2 regions of the Ureibacillus sp. FSL E2-3493 genome follow, and region 2 is predicted to be linked to the other one. Evidence: a T-box and tRNA genes for the amino acid it is inferred to sense, from the RefSeq annotation. Region 2 holds a T-box; the other holds one or more tRNA genes.

Region 1 (9,414 bases), 460 kb from region 2:
TTTTTTTTATGGAGATGAAAGAAAGACTTAAGTTCTCATTAAAATAAAAGTGCGATTTGTATATTTCTATGTTGAGTAGTACTGAATGAGAAAGGATCTCTGGTTTTATACTTCAAAAATTGATTAAAAATTAATAGCTGAAAGTGAATTGTCAAACAGAATATAATTTAAATACAAAACCGGTTCACTTCCTAACTGGTCTTTTTGATTTATTCGTTCTTCAGTTCTCTTCTCAATTAACAATTTCAACTCTTTTAATTCTTCTAATGCAACATATTATAAGTTTTAAAGGGAAATTTTGATTCAAAATTCGTCCAAAATCTTTAAGATAAATTGTACTATTTTATCAAATGGTCCAAATTGTTTACAGATGCTAATTAAGTGAATGGATATTTGTATTAAAATAAATTGAGATTTATACGGGAAATGATCTCTTGATTTTCTAGTGCTAACAATTCTTCGAAAAAATAATCCCAAACATGCTTCCGAAGTATTTCAAAAGCAAATTATCTTCGATTTAAAAATCGGACTTAGAGCGCGATCTAAATCATTTAAGTGATTTAAAGCTTAATCTACAATTAACTATGTGGATGAAACATGAAATAATTGTAGTTCAAATTGAATTAAGAGAAGTAAAATCAGAATAGGGGGAAGTGTGGAATTAAAGTACAAGCAGAAAATCGAATTTATAAGGGTATGACAGAATTTATTATTGAACTTAAAAATAAGGTTGATGATGAAAAAAGCGAATATGGAATGTGCATTAAAAAAGCCACTCAAAGAGTGACTTAAATGTTTATTCGATTTCTTTTAGTGCATCGTTCATTTGCTCTTCATTAGCTTTTACTGCTTCGCTTTCTGGAGAATCAACACCACGATAAGCATATTTTAAATTTTGATAATAATCAAAAGCGAAATCTTTAAGTGCACCTTCACTATTTTTTTCAACAAAATAAGATTTGAAGATGTTAGTTAACATTCGTTTGTGATTATCTAATTCACTAAGGTATGTTCCGGATTTATAATCCTCAACGATGTCAGATTTAAATTGTGCTATTTCTTCAGCTGAGGCTTGGTACTCCAATAAAAATGTTTCTAATTCATAAAATTTGTCTGAAGCTACACCAGCATTTGAAGCGATTGATTTAATTTTTTCTTCCCAATTAATAGCATCTGTTAAATTTTCTGTTCCGACTTCAGTTGTTTCTTCAACGTCAGAATTAATCTCTTCCGAATGATTAGTTTCAGTTTGTTCAACATCAGATGCTTTTTCTTCATTTTCTTTAACAACTTCAGCACTATCATCGTTTCCACAAGCGGCTAGTCCTAAAGTTAAAATAAGTGCTGCACTAAATACTAGTTTCTTCATATGTATGACCCCTTTCTATATTAATTTAGCAAATTGAGTATTAATTGTCATTAATTAGAATCTAATGAGAAGACTTTTAAATTCTAAAAAAAGGTATTTCATAAAAATTCGTCATACACTCGTAAAGTAAATAATAGAAAATCGATATTTTTATTTTTCATTTTTTACTTAAATAAAAATGCCAAAACACCCTAAAACCGGAAATTTATTAAATATTAAAGCCTACAGTGAATATGACGGTACAACAGAAATTGTCTTTCAAGGTGAGTTTGAAGATTTTCTTATAGCTTTCTTTAAAGAATATGAACGCTACTTTAAAGGAATTCTTCAAAAGGATTCAAATACCATTCAACACAAATCTGTTGAAATGATGGAGCGACAATTAAAAGTCTATAAGGCACTTGGTACTGACCATCATTTTTGAGACAATAAGAAAACACCCTACTTTACAGTTAGTTGACGGTATTTAACCGGCGATTGGCTGTTTAGTTTCGTTTGAATACGGATATTGTTATAATATTTTATATAGTTTTCGACGATTTGGATCACATGCGCATTCGTTGTGCGATTGATTCCGTCGAGATAGAACGTTTCAGACTTTAGCGAGGAGTGAAACGTTTCAATTGGAGAATTATCAGCGGGCGTGCCTTTACGAGACATGCTCATGGTAATTCTTTTTTCTTTTACTGCCTTTTGATAGTCATAGGACGTATATACAGAACCTTGATCGCTATGCAGGATACAGCCTTCAGGTAATTCTGGTAGCTGATTTAATGTATCTAAAACAAACTCTGTATCTTGAGTAAATCCGATTGTACGCGCTACAATCTCGCCATTAAAGACATCTAGAATACTTGAAAGATACATCATTGATTGACCAAAAGGCAAGTAGGTAATATCTGTTACTAACTTTTCAAATGGTGCTTCCGCTGTAAATTCACGATTTAATAAATTCGGTGCGACGTATGCTGGTTGTCCAGTGCGTTTACGTTTCTTCACTTTTACTCGACACTGCCAACCATATTTTTGCATTACTTTTTGTACTGTATTTTCACTTATCGGTTCTCCATAAATGCTTGTGATTTTTCGGTATCCGTATCGATATTTATGAAGTTTACACAACTCACCCATTCTCTTATCCCGAATGTCTTTCTTTGTTTCAACGTTATTATTCTTTTTCCAACGATAATAAGATGATCTACCTACCCCCAAGTGGTCACAGATTTCGCCAATTGTCATGACTTCTTTTAGTTCTTCTACCAATTGCACAACTATTCTTGGTACCACTTCCTTTCCCATTCTGCGTACTTTTTTAAAACTTGTATTTTGCAATAGAAAAGTGCAGAAAAATGCAATTAAAAATGCAGAAGTTTGCCACCCAATTAGTTTCTTTTTGACAGTGCGTGGGACAGTCTATAACTCTCACCATGAAATGAAATAATATGAGCGTGATGAATTAGTCTGTCCACTAACGCTGCTGTTAATCGAGAGTCTGTAAATATTTTGTTCCATTGACTAAATTCCAAGTTGGATGTAATAATCACGCTTTTTTGCTCGTAAAACTCCGAAATGATTTGAAATAATAATTCAGCTCCTTCTTTACTAAATGGTAAATAACCCATTTCATCTAAAATAACTAAATCTACCTTCTCCATGCGCTTTCTAAATACTGATAAACGGTGATTATGCAATGCTTGTTCTAATTCCTCAACCAAGTGTGCAATTCGATAAAAGCGGACCTCGTACCCTCGTTCACAAGCTTTTCTACCTAATCCTGTAGCTAAATGAGTCTTACCTGTTCCTGGTGAACCAACTAAAACTATATTTTGTCGGTTTTCAATAAATTTTAAACTACACAATTCCTCTTTAGTTAAATGGGGAGGGAACCGAATCTGTTCGGTCCACTCGTAAGTATGTAGGCTTTTTTTATCTAAGAATTTAGCTTTTTTCATTAACCGATTAATTTTGGCATTTTCTCTTAATTTTAATTCTTCATCAAGTACCCCATACAGGAATTGCTCTGGATTTTCAAAACTAATTTTTTCATATACATCCGCAACATAAGCTAGTCTTAAAGTTTTGCAGATTTCTCTAATATTTTGTTTCATTGGCGACCTCCTCTATAGGGGCTAATGAATCATATTTAATCCAATCTACCTCATATGGATCATTTTCACCAGGCAACTTTTCCTCCGCAATTAATTCATAAAAATTTTCATTAATACCCTTCATATCATGAGTAACTAATAAATTTGCTAAGCCATTTAATCTTTTTCGACGAATAATCAAGTTATCAACTAACAAAAACTCCTTAACTCTTCCTGGTAGATACTTAGTGTAGCGGGAATATTCCACTACTCGCGGTTTTTGAATCCATGTCTTAATGATGGATAGCCATGGTAAAGCTTTACGTTTTTTCATATATGGGCGATAGTCATCCAATAATATTTCACCGTTAGGTGAAACAATTTTTAATTGATCCCATGTGAGTATCATTTGTAACTGATTATAATTGGCACCCTTTGGTACATGAATTAACGACTGATCAACTTTTATTTCATTGTATTTATTAACTTTAACAAATTCCTCTTTAAACACAGGGTATGGCTTTTCAGGCAATGCGAGTAGATATTTCTTTTCTTCTTGCCATAAATCTTCTATCCGTACGTTTTTAGAGTAATGGATTCTATTACGATCAGCTTCCAATCTATGAAATAATTGATCTGTCAAACTTTCATAACTTTCCATGATTGGTGCCGAAGTAAAGAAATTATAACGTACATACCCTACCTTATTCTCTACATTTCCCTTCTCATGCCCACTGCGAGGATTACATACCTGAACGTCGAAGCCGTAATAGTTTTGAAATTGTATAAATTCATCGGTTAGTTGGGCTTCTTCAATTTTTGTTCTAGTTTTTTTGACTGCTGGAGTTAAGTTATCTATCCTTATCCTTTTTGGTACTCCTCCAACTTGTTTAAATAGAATGTTAAGGCCGTATAGAAAGCATTCTTGATTTTCAGAAGGTAAAGGCACTGAATAACCTGCATTACTATTCGGAAATGACATCACTAAAGCATGAATATCGACAATTTCTCCATCTTGAACTGCCTCCATAACTCCGAAATCCACTTGTGCTTCACCCGGAGGGTGTTCTAATCTTTCATAACCGTTGTCCTTTTCCTCTTGATGTGTATTTTTCCATTCAGAGATAAAGTAACAAACCGTTCGATAAGATCCCTGAAACCCTAAATCCTTTAATTCCTCAAACATTTGCTTCTTTGTCCTTCTGGACTTTTTCTTTAATTTTGAATCCTCAAATAGCCAATCTGATACAATCTCTCCCCATTTCTCTTCATACATCATTCCTTTCTTTTTAAATAATTTTTCCTGCGGTATTTGATCTTCATCCGCATACTTCTTAGCGGTTCTCCAATTTATTTTCATAGTTCTTTGAATCTCAGAGATTGAAAGACCTTTTTCATTTCTTAACTTTTTGATACAATTAATATCAGACATTGCTAGCATCCTTTCTTAACCTCCACTACAAAATTGCTTCGACACAATTAATGTAGCGGGGACTTGGGGTGACTGGCAAGTCTATTTTTTTTGCACAAAATTAGTGAAGGACTCTGCATTTTTCCTTTGCAAAGCTCTGCATTTTTATTTTGCCATACACAAAACTTCAATTTGTTGCTTTAAATAACGGTTCTCAGCCTTTAATTTAGCTGTTTCATTTTCATATTCTGGTCCTTTACCATAGGTATATTGCTTTCCAACTGGCTGTTCAAGGCGATGAAGTTCTCCATTTCGATACCACTTCATCCACGTTTTTAGTTGTGTATAATTTCGAATATTCAATTCTTCTAAAACTTGATTAACAGGTATTCCTGCTAATCTCATTTCGATTGCTTTCATTTTAATTTCTACTGGATAACTAACTCTTGTTCCCATAGAAAAAACACCTCCACGTTGGATTTATAGGTTTAATACCCGTTTTTCAACGAAAGGTGTTTTTATTTGTCTCATTTTTTTAGGTCAGTGCGCTTGAAAAAGAAAGTGCTTTTTTGTTTATCATTTTCCCCGATGCTTCATTGTTACCGACCAAGTTAGTAAACTATTCAGTGGCTTCAGTAAAATAACATTATAAATAAATAAAGGGGAAATGAAACTTTCTAATCGTTCAGTCGTTTATTATTAATGACTATTGTAGTATTTTGTAGAATTTAATCGAAATTTAGTGGTTTTCAAAGTATAATAACTTGGTCAAATTAGTTTATACAAAGGAGGTTTGAACAATGGAATGGACTTTAACTGGACTATTTATCGTGGCAATACTACTACTCATCTATTCTATGTACAAAAATAAGCAAGCTACAAAGATAGAACAACGCGAAATTGACACGGTGTATATGACGATAATGGAGGAGATTACTAAGCTTCAAAACGAAGTTCAAATTTTGAATTTAGAAAATGAAATCCTTTCACAAAAAGCTGGGCTTAGTAATGAGGAAAGAGAATTACAGCGAAAATTACTAGATTTATATAAGAGAAATTTTAAAGTGGAGGTTATGGCCGCTAAATTAAAGCTTGAACCATCAGAGGTGGAAAAGCTTCTAGCTCCATATGTGTCATTAAAAAAGGAAGGGAGAAAGGTAGCAAATGAAAGCTAATCTGATAAATAGCTTTGCTGCAGGTCTTCTCATCAGTGCAAGTGTTTGTGGAATTGTCTATTTTTCACAGTCTACACCGAAAGGACAAACGAATCAGGTGACAGCGAAGTCCCCAACGGAAGAGGAAATGAAAACGAGTCTCTCGAATGCTGGGTATGTTATTTTAACTAAAACAGAATGGGACGAACAACTAGCTGCTGCAGAAGAAGAGGCAAAAGGTCAACAAACTCAAAAAGAACAAACGGACCAATCGGAAAAGCAAGATAATGAGAAAGTCATTTATCGTACGGTTATCAATGTGGCATCAGGAATGACGAGTATCGAAGTTGGAGATGCATTAGTGCAGGGGGAAATCATTGATAATGCGATGACCTTTTTCAATGAAGTGGAAAAGAGAGGACTGGCAAATGATTTAAAGCCTGGTACCTACAAATTGGATAGTAATATGTCGTTAGATGAAGTCATCAATACGATTTTTCAGTAAGAATTACTCTTAATTAATTCTTTAGAAATATGCTGCGCTAGTACTTCTGAATTCTTCTAGTATTGTCTCCTCCTCCCAATGTTCACCAAAACAAACTCTTTTAAGAGATCAAGGTTATAAAGCATTGTAGTAGCTACCATTTATTCAATAACAACTTTTCATAAATTGGGAATGCTTCAAGTAAAAGACAAATCGGAGGAAACAATATCCTAGCGAAAAAAATTTTAATGAGTACAAGTAGTGCCTCCAATCAGCTTTACGCATTTAAAATTTCGATAAATTCAAATACATTAGAGAACAAAGACAAAGGTCGACAAACATTAATATCCCAGTGTTTGTCGACCTTTTAATTGAATAGTCTCGACAGGGTTCGAACCTGCGACCCCCACCTTGTCGAGGTGGTGCTCTCCCAGCTGAGCTACAAGACCTTGATTATTCTATTTACATATTACCATATGTAATAAAAAAATCTATTAAAATTTATAATGAAAACTAAAAAATGCTTTTCCCTCGTGAATAGATTTTAGTTTTTATGTTAAACGATAAATGACAAATCTTTCGTATGGATTTTTTTCATATAAAATAGGAAGCGTGATTTCCTTTATAAATTGAAAGGATAATTGGGTTTCTAAAAAATATTGATAATCATCTGAAGGGTAATAAAAAATTAAATCCATTTCTCGTTTAGTCTTCTCATAGGACAACATTATATTATCGAATACTTTCATAAAAACTTGTATGGAAAACGGATTAAAGAAATAAAATTTATTTTCATCAGGTTGAATTTCATATTTTTCTGCTAAACAACAGTGAAAATGAATGGATCCTTTATTTTTTCCCACATTTCTAAAATAACTTTTTTCATTTTTCATTGCTTCATCTAAAAAATGTTGATTCATATCGATTCCTACACAATTGGCATGAAACATATAATGAATGAAGAAATTTAACCTTCCTTTACCACAACCAAAATCGACTATTGTATCCTGGTCATTGACTTCATAATGTTTAAACAACTCTTCTAAAGCTGTATAGGGGGTTGGTTCATAAGGGTGATAATGGATGGAGTTATTAACTTCCATTTGTTTTGAACGTGTATTTATATGGAGCATTTTATCGTATTGATATTCTTTCAACATGTTGCCTCATTTCATTTTTCAATAACTACATAATCATAGCATTTCTTACACCAATTTTATAAAGTTTTTAATTTGTTTAAGTGACTAATGTTGGCGCCTTTCGTAAAAGATGTTACTACTAATGATTTGTAAGAAGGGTAGGAGCATTTTGATAAAAAGTAAATATAAAAGTTATAAAAGGGACTATCCGTCTTTACCATGGATAATGAAGCAAACATGGATTGATAATTTGTTTATCCATTATCCAGTTAAAAAGGAAGTTCTTCAAAAACTTGTACCGACTTCGTTAAAAGTGGATACATATGATGGATTTGGGTGGGTATCCGTTGTTCCTTATATCTTTACTGACATGCGCGGTAGAGGTCTTCCACCGTTACCAGGTATAAAAGAATATCCAGGATTTAATATCCGTACATATGTAATGGTGAATGATAAACCAGGTGTCTTTTTCTTTTATCTGGCAGCAGCCAACTGGTTTGCGGCTAAATGTGCGAAAACCTTTTTCGGACTGCCTTACTTTTTTGAGCCACTTAAGATGGAGCGGCACGATGAATCTGTATTTTTTGAAGGAAAAATGAGTAAAGGACAATTTAATTGTCAATATCACCCGATTTCTACTCCATATATGACATCAGCAGGTTCTTTAGATGAATGGTTATTGGAACGTTATTGTCTTTATACAATAAATAAGCAAGGTAAACCACTACAATGTAATATTTTACATCCATCTTGGATCGTATTTGATGGAGAGGCCAAGATACAGGAAAATATATTAAGACGGAATTTTAATATAGTTCCTGAAAGCGAAAAACCTATTTTACATGTTGCGAAAAGGGCAGATGTACGGATTTGGCCATTAGTAAAAGGGGAATAAAAATCAAGTCATATCTATTATTTCTTCCGAAAAAAAATAAAAATTTGAACAAATAGTGAAAAATATATGGCTATTTTGTGAACGATTGTTGTATACTATGTATATAGTAATACAACACAAGGGGGAGTGACGATAATGTTCAAATTATTTACAAATGTTTGTGCGCTACTTATCGTTTCTGGAATTATACTATTTGTCGCAAGCTTCTATACAAATATATCCATTTGGTACGGAATTGAAATAGCAAAATGTGGAGGATTTTTATTTATTATTGCCATATTTATGCAACTACTTTTTGAAAAAGAAACCGAAAAGAATCATTCAAAACAGCAGCTAGTTAAATAATGCAATAAAAATAAATGCGCATAATTGGAAAATCCCCAGTAAGTAGATTTAAAACGCTACTTACTGGGGATTTTATTTGTATTAAGATCTTCTATAAGTTGACATACTTTCGTTTGATGTTTAAGAAAGTACTTCTTGAGCAATCAATTTATATGAATTCGCCCGTTCTTCTGGAGAGTGGGTAATTGTTAGTATCATAAATTCGTCTACTTTATACTTAGCTTGTAATTGATGTAAAGCCTCTTGAACTTCTTTCGGGTTACCAATAATCATTTTCTTTTTTAAATGAGAAAGTTGCTCATTTTCTTTTTCACTTAATTTATATTTTTTAGCGACTTCGATGGATGGGATTGTTTGTGCTTTTCCTTTATCAATGAATAATTGCCAGATTAGCGTACTCAAAGCAATTTCTTCTGCTTTTTCTTTTGTTTCCGCACAAATGACAGGAACAGTTACTAATACTTGTGGCGGTTGATTTTGTATTTTCGGTTGAAAAGATTTACGATAAGACTCGATTATAGACGTACCAT
Region 2 (9,414 bases):
TGATTGACTTGGAACTAATGGAGTACGTAGAACGTTTACGTAAAGGGAAACCTTTATTTATGGTCGATATAGCAGTACCCCGTGACTTAGATCCACGTATTGGCGATTTATCAAATGTTTTCTTATATGATATAGATGATTTGCAAGGTATTGTGGAAGCAAATTTAGCGGAACGTGAACAAGCGGCTCAAGAAATTACAGAAATGATTGGACAAGAAGTCGTTCAATTTAAAGATTGGTTTGCAACTTTAGGCGTTGTTCCTGTTATTTCTGCCCTTCGCAAAAAGGCGGATCGCATTCAAAAAGAAACGATGTCTAGTATTGAAAATAAAATGCCTAACTTAACGGAACGTGAACGCAAAATATTAAATAAACATACAAAATCCATCATTAATCAATTATTGAAGGATCCTATTTTACAAGCGAAGGAATTGGCGAATTCACCTAAGGCAAATCAACAATTGATGCTTTTCCAACAAATATTTGGTATTGAAGAAGCAGTCAATGAAGAAGTGAATACTCAACAGCGAAGTGAACAAGCTTTTATGGAAAGTTCACAAAATAAGGCAGTTTTAGATGGGAAATTGTCATATTAATTTTATTTAGTTAGAAGGATATTGGCTAAATAAAGCCTCTTAATATGGAAGCAACTATTTGATTTTCGTTATATATTGTATTTGTTGCCTTGTATTAAAAGTAGGCATTTTTATTTGTAATTGAGGCGTTTTCGTATCTGTATGGTAAACTGAGATACGAGAACGCTTATTTTTTGAAGTTTTACATATTTTTACTGAAAACCTTGAATAAGGTATTAGATTGATAAAAGTTGTAAAAGATGAAGAAGGGTAGCGAAATGACACAATTAGCAATGGCTAGGCTTTATGAGATCATGGTTGTTCTTTATGCCGTCGGAATCGTATTTTATTTCATCGATTTTTTCTACAAACGTGTTAAAATTCGACGAATTGGCTTTTGGCTCATTTCCGTCGTATGGGTCTTACAAACTGCATTCTTTTTACTTTATATAATCGAAATTAGGCGTTTCCCTATTCTCTCATTGACAGAGGGGATTTACTTTTACGCATGGTTACTTGTGACGATTTCGATTATTTTACATTGTATTGCACGAGTTGATTTACCTGTATTTTTTATTAATGTTTTAGGATTTATCTTTGTGACGATTCATTTATTTGCACCAAATCAGGTCGAACATCCACTAGTTGAATCGCTAGAATCTGAGATGGTATTTATCCATATATCCTTTGCTATTATTTCCTATGCTGCTTTTTCCCTTTCTTTTGTTTTTTCTGTTTTATATTTAATTTTATACAGATTGCTAAAGGAGAAAAAGTATACGAAATTATGGTCCCGCTTACCTAGTTTGCATCAAATGAGTAGGTGGATGTTTTATTCCGTTTTAATTGGTGTTCCGATTATTTTTATTAGTTTATTATTAGGCTTGGAATGGGCGTTTTTAAAATTGGAGGTCCTCTCCATTTTCGATATAAAAATTGTCGGTTCCTTTGTCATTACGGTTATTTATTTAACGGTTTTAGTATTACATCATAGTGGGAAACTTACAGGTTTAAATTTTGCTTGGGCACAAATTTACACTTTCTTACTTGTTGTAATTAATTTCTTCTTAGGTAGTAAATTATCCAATTTTCATTTTTGGTATTAGTAGAAAGGTAGGCTTATCATGAGAAAAATCATCGTAGGTTCACGGAAAAGTAAATTAGCACTAACTCAAACGAACTGGTTTATAAATGAATTAAAAAACGCGGGAGTTCCTTTTGAGTTTGAAGTAAAGGAAATTGTAACAAAGGGAGACCGTATTTTAGATGTTCAATTGTCTAAAGTTGGAGGGAAAGGGTTATTTGTAAAAGAAATCGAACAAGCCTTGTATGATAAAGAAATCGATTTTGCTGTTCATTCCATGAAAGACATGCCAGCAGTATTACCAGAAGGGTTAGTTATTGGATGTATTCCTCCCCGTGAAGATGCAAGAGATGCCTTTATCTCAAAAGGTCATGTGAAATTTGCGGACTTACCTAAAGGAGCAGTTGTTGGGACAAGCTCTTTACGTCGTAGTGCTCAACTTTTACAGGCAAGACCTGATCTTGAAATTAAATGGATTCGAGGAAATGTAGATACTCGTTTAGCAAAACTTGAAAATGAAGATTACGATGCAATCATTTTAGCTGCAGCTGGTCTGAAACGTCTTGGTTGGAATGATGACGTCGTTACAGAATATTTAGATATCGATTTATGTTTACCTGCAGTAGCCCAAGGAACATTAGGAATTGAATGTCGCGGAGATGACAAAGAGCTATTAGATGCATTAGCAAAATTAACAGATCAAACTACTTGGAACGAAGCCCATGCTGAGCGTGCCTTTTTAGCTGCTATGGATGGTGGCTGCCAAGTGCCAATCGCAGGCTATGCAAAAACTGAAGGGGATACATTAACTTTAACTGGACTAGTTGCAGCCCCAGATTCATCTGTTATTTATAAAGAAACTTTAACTGGAACTAACCCTGAGCAATTAGGGAAAGAAGTAGCGAACATTTTAACAGAGCAAGGAGCCTTTGATTTAATTCAGAAAGTAAAGGCTGAACAAAATGCTTAAACCTTTAGAAGGAAATACGGTCGTTTTAACGGGTACGACAAAATCGACTACAATCCTTACTAAAATTCAGTCATTAGGTGGAGAAGCTATTTCCTGTCCTCTTATTGAAACGAAAGAAACGATTCATCGAAATGATGATGAGCTACTTCAAAAAGCTCGAATAGTTGACTGGCTTATTTTCACAAGTCAAAATGGAGTCAGAGCCTTTTGTGATAAGATGAAACGCCATCATTTAACCCCTGCCCACTTTAATGGGCGGGTGGCGGCGGTTGGTACAAAAACAGCGAAATCTTTGGAACAAAATGGCTTCCAAGTAAGCTTCATGCCGACGGTTTTTAGTGCCGATGTATTTGTGAAGGAGTTCCCAGCGATAACGGGGGACGAACTAAACTGTTTGTTTATTAAAGGAAATAAAGCGAAAGATACGCTGAAAAGGGGATTACCTTTTGACGTGAAAGAATGGACTGTGTATGATACACATGAAAATCTGACCAATATTCAGTCTTTAATAGAACTTGTACAAACAAAGGCAAAACCAATCCTTATTTTCGCAAGCCCTTCAGCTGTAGATGTTTTTGCAAATCATGTTGCCCCTATTACCGGGTGGGATAAAGCTAAATTAGCTGCCATTGGCCATATAACAGCAGCAAGAATAGCGTTTTATGGTGCTGAAGTTACATACAAACCGAAAGTTTATACAATGGAAGCAGTTATTGAAGAAATTCAAAGAAAGAAGGAAATCAATCATGAAAGATCTTAATTTCAAAAGACATCGTCGTCTTCGTTCATCCGCAACAATGCGTTCAATGGTGAAAGAAACTTATTTGCATAAAGAGGATTTTATTTATCCGATTTTTGTCATTGAAGGGGAAAATATAAAAAATGAAGTAAGCTCCATGCCTGGTGTTTTCCAATATTCTTTGGACAGATTAGCTGAAGAAGTAGATGAAGTTGTCGCTTTAGGAATTCCATCGGTTATTTTATTCGGTATACCAGCAGAAAAGGATGCTGTAGGTACTGGTGCATTCCATGACCATGGTATTGTTCAAGAAGCAACTCGTTTAATTAAAGAACGTCATCCGGAATTAATCGTTATTGCGGATACATGTTTATGTGAATTTACTGATCATGGTCATTGTGGAGTAGTAGAAGGAGAAAAAATCTTAAATGACCCTTCACTAGATGTTTTAGCCCGTACAGCTGTATCTCAAGCAAAAGCAGGAGCGGACATTATTGCCCCATCCAATATGATGGATGGTTTCGTAGCGGCTATTCGTGTTGCCTTAGATGAAGCTGGTTTCGAAGATGTACCGATTATGTCTTACGCTGTAAAATATGCATCTGCTTACTATGGTCCATTCCGTGAAGCAGCAGATGGGGCTCCCCAATTTGGAGACCGTAAAACGTATCAAATGGATCCAGCGAATCGTTTAGAAGCATTCCGGGAAGCAGAATCCGATATCGAAGAAGGAGCAGATTTCTTAATCGTAAAACCTGCACTATCTTATTTAGATATTATTCGTGATGTTCGTAACAATTACAATTTACCAATCGTGGCTTATAACGTATCTGGTGAATATGCGATGGTAAAAGCAGCAGCATTAAACGGCTGGATTGATGAAAAAGCGGTAGTGCTAGAAACTTTACTTGGTATGAAACGTGCTGGTGCTGATATGATTCTTACTTATCATGCAAAAGATGCTGTCCGTTGGTTGGAGGGGAAATAATCATGACATATGAAAAATCGATTCAAGCATTTTCTGAAAGTGTTCATTTAATGCCTGGTGGGGTAAATAGCCCTGTACGTGCATTTAAATCAGTTAACACAGATCCAATTTTTATGGAATCTGGAAAAGGTGCCATTATTAAAGATATCGATGGCAATGAATACATTGACTATGTATTAAGTTGGGGCCCCCTTATTTTAGGTCATTCCCATCCAGAAGTTGTGAAAGCTATTCAAGAGCAAGCTGCAAAAGGCTCTTCTTTTGGTGCTCCAACTTTATTGGAAAATGAATTAGCTCAAATTGTTATTGATCGAGTTCCATCTGTTGAAATGGTACGTTTTGTTTCATCTGGTACGGAAGCGACAATGGCAGCATTACGTTTAGCCCGTGGATATACGGGTAGAGATATTATTTTAAAATTCGAAGGATCTTACCACGGTCACGGTGATTCTTTATTAATTAAAGCTGGATCAGGCGTCGCTACTCTAGGTTTACCTGATAGCCCTGGTGTTCCTGCGGATATCGCTAAAAATACATTAACAGTTGCTTATAATGATTTAGAAGCAGTACAAGCAGTATTTGAAAAATTTGGTGAACAAATTGCGGCTGTAATTGTGGAGCCAGTTGCAGGAAATATGGGAGTTGTTCCTCCGAAACCAGGTTTCTTAGAAGGGTTACGAAAAGTAACAGAAGAAAATGGATCCCTTCTTATTTTTGATGAAGTAATGACTGGTTTCCGTGTCGATTATCATTGTGCTCAAGGTTATTTTGGTGTGAACCCGGATTTAACATGCCTTGGTAAAGTTGTTGGCGGTGGTCTTCCAGTTGGTGCCTTTGCAGGGAAACGGGAAATTATGGAGCAAATTGCACCAGCAGGTCCAGTTTATCAAGCCGGAACATTATCCGGTAACCCATTAGCTATGACAGCTGGTATTGAGACGTTATCTCGTTTAACACCAGAATCCTATGAATATTTCAAAAAATTAGGTGACCAATTAGAGGCGGGTATTCGTGAAGCAGCAACGAAATACAATATTCCACATACTGTTAATCGCGCTGGTTCAATGATTGGTTTATTCTTAACAAATGAAGAGGTAGTGGACTTTGCTTCAGCTAAAACTTCAGACTTAAAATTATTTGCTGAGTATTATAAATTAATGGCGGAGGAAGGGATTTATTTACCACCTTCCCAATTTGAAGGATTGTTTATTTCAACTGCTCATACAGAAGAGCATATTGAAAAAACCGTAGAAGCATTCCATAAAGTGTTTGCCAAATTAGCCCGATAATGGAAAAGAGTGTCTATCTCAAAGGAGATAGGCACTCTTTTTTTATTAAAATAAAAAATAAGAATAAGTATGAAATGCCTTTTACTTACGGAAGTTTTATAGACATTTCTTAGCATACTTATTTTCTTGAAGCATATGGTAGATACGGGAGGGATACCATATGCAAAATATTAATTGGGATATGATGACGCAATTTGTATTTCCAGAACAGTTAGGTGTTGTGGAAGAAGTACTATCTGTTGATATAAAACCAATTTGGCAACAAATTGAGACGGATGACTCCATTCGTTTAGTCGGTATTTATCATATAGCAGCTACGGCACGTTTTAATCCAAATGAATTGCCGGAGTATAGCGATGGTACTTATATCGAAGAATTGGAATTTGAAGGGAATAACGGTTATTTTGAATATGCACTACCTTTAGAAATTGATTTGCCTCGTGATAAAGTTGCGAGTGAAAGTCAGCCTCAAATTTGTATAAATGATGTATCGTACTTTGTATATAATGGTTCAAATTGTACATTTAAATGGGATGTTGATTGTCAATTTGAAGAATCTGTCGAAGGTGCTTTATTCCATTACGAAGTGGAAAATTCGTCATCGGAACAACCTCCAGTAACTGAAGAAATTCAATTTAATTATGAAGCCGTTTTCCCTGAACAACCTACGATACCAGAAAAAACAGCGAATCTTGAACCATTGAACGAAGCAATCACATTTACTGAACAGTTAAACGAAGATGAAACACAACAAGAAGAATCACAGGTGACAGAAGAAATTCGTTTTGGACATGATGCTATTTTTCCAGAGGAGCCAACTGTTCAAGAACCATCAACTGCTCAAATGCAACCAGAGGTGGAGAATACAACTAATACCTCTGGACAAACTCCGACTGAAGAGCTGGAACTAGTTGTAGAAAATGAGAACGTATTATTCGATTCTTATGAAAGTAGTAGAAAATCATTGGATCATATTACGTTTTCTAGTGGTAACCTTGTAGATAATAGTGAAGAAACATCTGAGTCTGTAAATAAAGATAAAGTAGTGGAATCGACTCAATATTTCCCTACGGATACGGATGATTTTTATCAAGAATTAACGGAGTCGTATACGATTCTAAATTTCTCAAATAAAATCATTCGCAAATAACCAACATAATAAAACTAATATGAGTAATAAAATAAAATCGCCAGTTGTTGGTACTATTAATGTTCGGATAGCTTGGAAAACCGCAATGGGAATGGCAATTTGTTTACAAAAAAATCGAGTTTTCCTAAGCCATGGTGGCAACAAATAGGGATTGTAGTTACTTCGTTTTTTCATATTTTCACTTCCTTTCATCAAATTTATTGTCACTTGAAAACTGTTAATGGTATATTATACAATAAGAACAGTTATACTTTGTTTAACCGTTGTCTTATACTATATAGTTATGATGAATTGTTAAATTGGTTTCATCAAATTGCATCGGTTGACAAAAGTGAAGTGAATAATGATGGATGCGATGAACAGGAAGAGTAAAATGTGCTTGCTTGCTTAAGAGAGGAAACGGTAGCTGAAAAGTTTCTGCTTGCAACCATTTGAACGTAGCCTTGGAGCAGCTTTTGTGAAATGATAGTAGCAAAATGCCGGGTAAACCCCGTTACCACAATGAGTGTCGAGATATTAGTGTTATTTCGTTTGAATTGATAACCTTATCTCGGAATTAAAGGTGGTACCGCGAAAAATAGAATCAAAACTCCTTCGTCCTTTTGATAGGGCGATAGGAGTTTTTTTATTTTATTCGCTTTTAAAAAATATCATAAGGAGGAGTCAATATGACAGAACAACCAAACTTAACAATGCCAACGAAGTATGATCCCCAAAGTATAGAAGCGGGTCGTTATGAGTGGTGGTTAAAAGGGAAATTTTTTGAAGCACAGCCTGAAAGCGGAAAGCAGCCCTATTCCATTGTAATTCCACCTCCGAATGTAACAGGTAAATTACATTTAGGGCATGCATGGGATACGACATTACAAGATATTTTAATCCGTATGAAACGTATGCAAGGATACGACGCATTATGGTTACCTGGTATGGACCATGCTGGTATTGCAACACAAGCAAAAGTTGAAGAGAAACTTCGCGAACAAGGGATTTCCCGTTACGATTTAGGCCGTCAAAAGTTCCTTGAGAAAACGTGGGAATGGAAAGAAGAATATGCTGGCCATATTCGTGAGCAATGGGCAAAAATCGGCCTTGCTCTTGACTATACAAAAGAACGTTTTACATTGGATGAAGGTTTATCGGATGCCGTTAAAGAAGTATTCGTTTCATTGTATGAAAAAGGCTTAATTTATCGTGGTGAACGGATTATTAACTGGGATCCAGCAGCAAAAACAGCTTTATCTGACATTGAAGTAATTTATAAAGATGTTGAAGGTGCGTTTTACCATATGAATTATCCATTGGCAGATGGTTCAGGTGTGTTGGAAGTAGCAACAACTCGTCCGGAAACGATGCTTGGTGATTCTGGGGTAGCCGTTCATCCAAATGACGAACGCTATAAACATTTAGTTGGTAAAACCGTTATCCTGCCAATCGTTGGTCGTGAGATTCCAATCGTAGCAGATGATTACGTAGATATGGAATTCGGTACAGGGGTTGTAAAAATGACACCTGCCCATGATCCAAATGACTTTGAAGTTGGTAACCGCCATAACTTAGAACGTATTCTCGTGATGAACGAAGATGGTACGATGAATGAAAATGCTGGAAAGTATCAAGGGATGGATCGTTTCGAATGCCGTAAACAAATTGTAGAAGATTTAAAGGCAGCAGGAGTACTTATTAAAGTCGAGCCTCATACCCACTCTGTAGGTCACTCAGAACGTTCAGGTGCTGTTGTGGAACCATATTTATCAAAACAATGGTTTGTAAAAATGCAACCGTTAGCAGAGGCTGCTCTTAACTTACAAGGGAATGAAGAAAGTAAAGTAAACTTTGTTCCTTCCCGATTTGAAAATACGTATTCCCGTTGGATGGAAAATATCCGTGACTGGTGTATTTCACGTCAACTGTGGTGGGGTCACCAAATCCCAGCTTGGTATCATAACGAAACAGGAGAAGTTTATGTAGGGAAAGAGGCTCCGAAAGATGCAGAAAATTGGACGCAAGATGAAGACGTATTAGATACTTGGTTCTCTTCTGCTCTATGGCCATTCTCTACTATGGGCTGGCCTGATGAAAATAATGAACTTTATAAACGTTACTACCCAACAAGTACATTAGTAACGGGATATGATATTATTTTCTTCTGGGTTTCTCGAATGATTTTCCAAGGGAAAGAATTTACAGGGGAACGTCCATTTAAAGATGTATTAATTCATGGGTTAGTTCGTGATGGTGAAGGACGTAAAATGAGTAAATCCCTCGGCAATGGTGTAGATCCAATGGAAGTAATCGACCAATATGGTGCCGACTCCTTACGTTATTTCTTAGCAACTGGATCATCTCCAGGTCAAGATTTACGTTATACAACAGAAAAAGTAGAATCGATTTGGAACTTTGCCAATAAAATTTGGAACGCTTCCCGTTTCGCTTTAATGAACATGGATGGGATGAAATATGAGGAAATCGATTTAACAGGTCATTTAAATGTTGCGGATAAATGGATTTTAACTCGTTTAAATGAAACGATTGAGCGGGTAACAAATTTAGCAGATCGTTATGAATTCGGTGAAGTAGGCCGTGAATTGTATAACTTCATTTGGGACGATTTCTGTTCAT

Evidence for each region. The T-box of region 2 lies ahead of MHH69_RS11620 (valine--tRNA ligase). A T-box ahead of a tRNA ligase gene usually reads a tRNA of that ligase, here a tRNA-Val.
Region 1: it encodes a tRNA-Val, which carries the amino acid that the T-box ahead of MHH69_RS11620 (valine--tRNA ligase) is inferred to sense. The anticodon was not compared.

The regions. Positions count from the first base shown of each region.
Region 1 covers NZ_JBBOPK010000001.1:1,783,771-1,793,184, reverse strand. Annotated here, with positions in the region: gene MHH69_RS09070 (hypothetical protein) at 797-1,369, opposite strand; gene MHH69_RS09065 (hypothetical protein) at 1,548-1,793, shown strand; partial or broken gene MHH69_RS09060 (IS3 family transposase) at 1,811-2,698, opposite strand; gene istB (IS21-like element helper ATPase IstB) at 2,752-3,477, opposite strand; gene istA (IS21 family transposase) at 3,461-4,888, opposite strand; partial or broken gene MHH69_RS09045 (helix-turn-helix domain-containing protein) at 5,048-5,323, opposite strand; gene MHH69_RS09040 (hypothetical protein) at 5,668-6,042, shown strand; gene MHH69_RS09035 (hypothetical protein) at 6,032-6,526, shown strand; tRNA gene MHH69_RS09030 (tRNA-Val) at 6,882-6,954, opposite strand; gene MHH69_RS09025 (class I SAM-dependent methyltransferase) at 7,057-7,662, opposite strand; gene MHH69_RS09020 (YqjF family protein) at 7,814-8,539, shown strand; gene MHH69_RS09015 (hypothetical protein) at 8,675-8,884, shown strand; gene MHH69_RS09010 (LLM class flavin-dependent oxidoreductase) at 9,005-9,414, opposite strand, start outside.
Region 2 covers NZ_JBBOPK010000001.1:2,246,261-2,255,674, reverse strand. Annotated here, with positions in the region: gene hemA (glutamyl-tRNA reductase) at 1-596, shown strand, start outside; gene MHH69_RS11655 (cytochrome c biogenesis protein) at 854-1,681, shown strand; gene hemC (hydroxymethylbilane synthase) at 1,700-2,629, shown strand; gene MHH69_RS11645 (uroporphyrinogen-III synthase) at 2,622-3,389, shown strand; gene hemB (porphobilinogen synthase) at 3,376-4,356, shown strand; gene hemL (glutamate-1-semialdehyde 2,1-aminomutase) at 4,359-5,645, shown strand; gene MHH69_RS11630 (hypothetical protein) at 5,806-6,795, shown strand; gene MHH69_RS11625 (hypothetical protein) at 6,772-6,969, opposite strand; T-box leader at 7,142-7,400, shown strand; gene MHH69_RS11620 (valine--tRNA ligase) at 7,464-9,414, shown strand, end outside.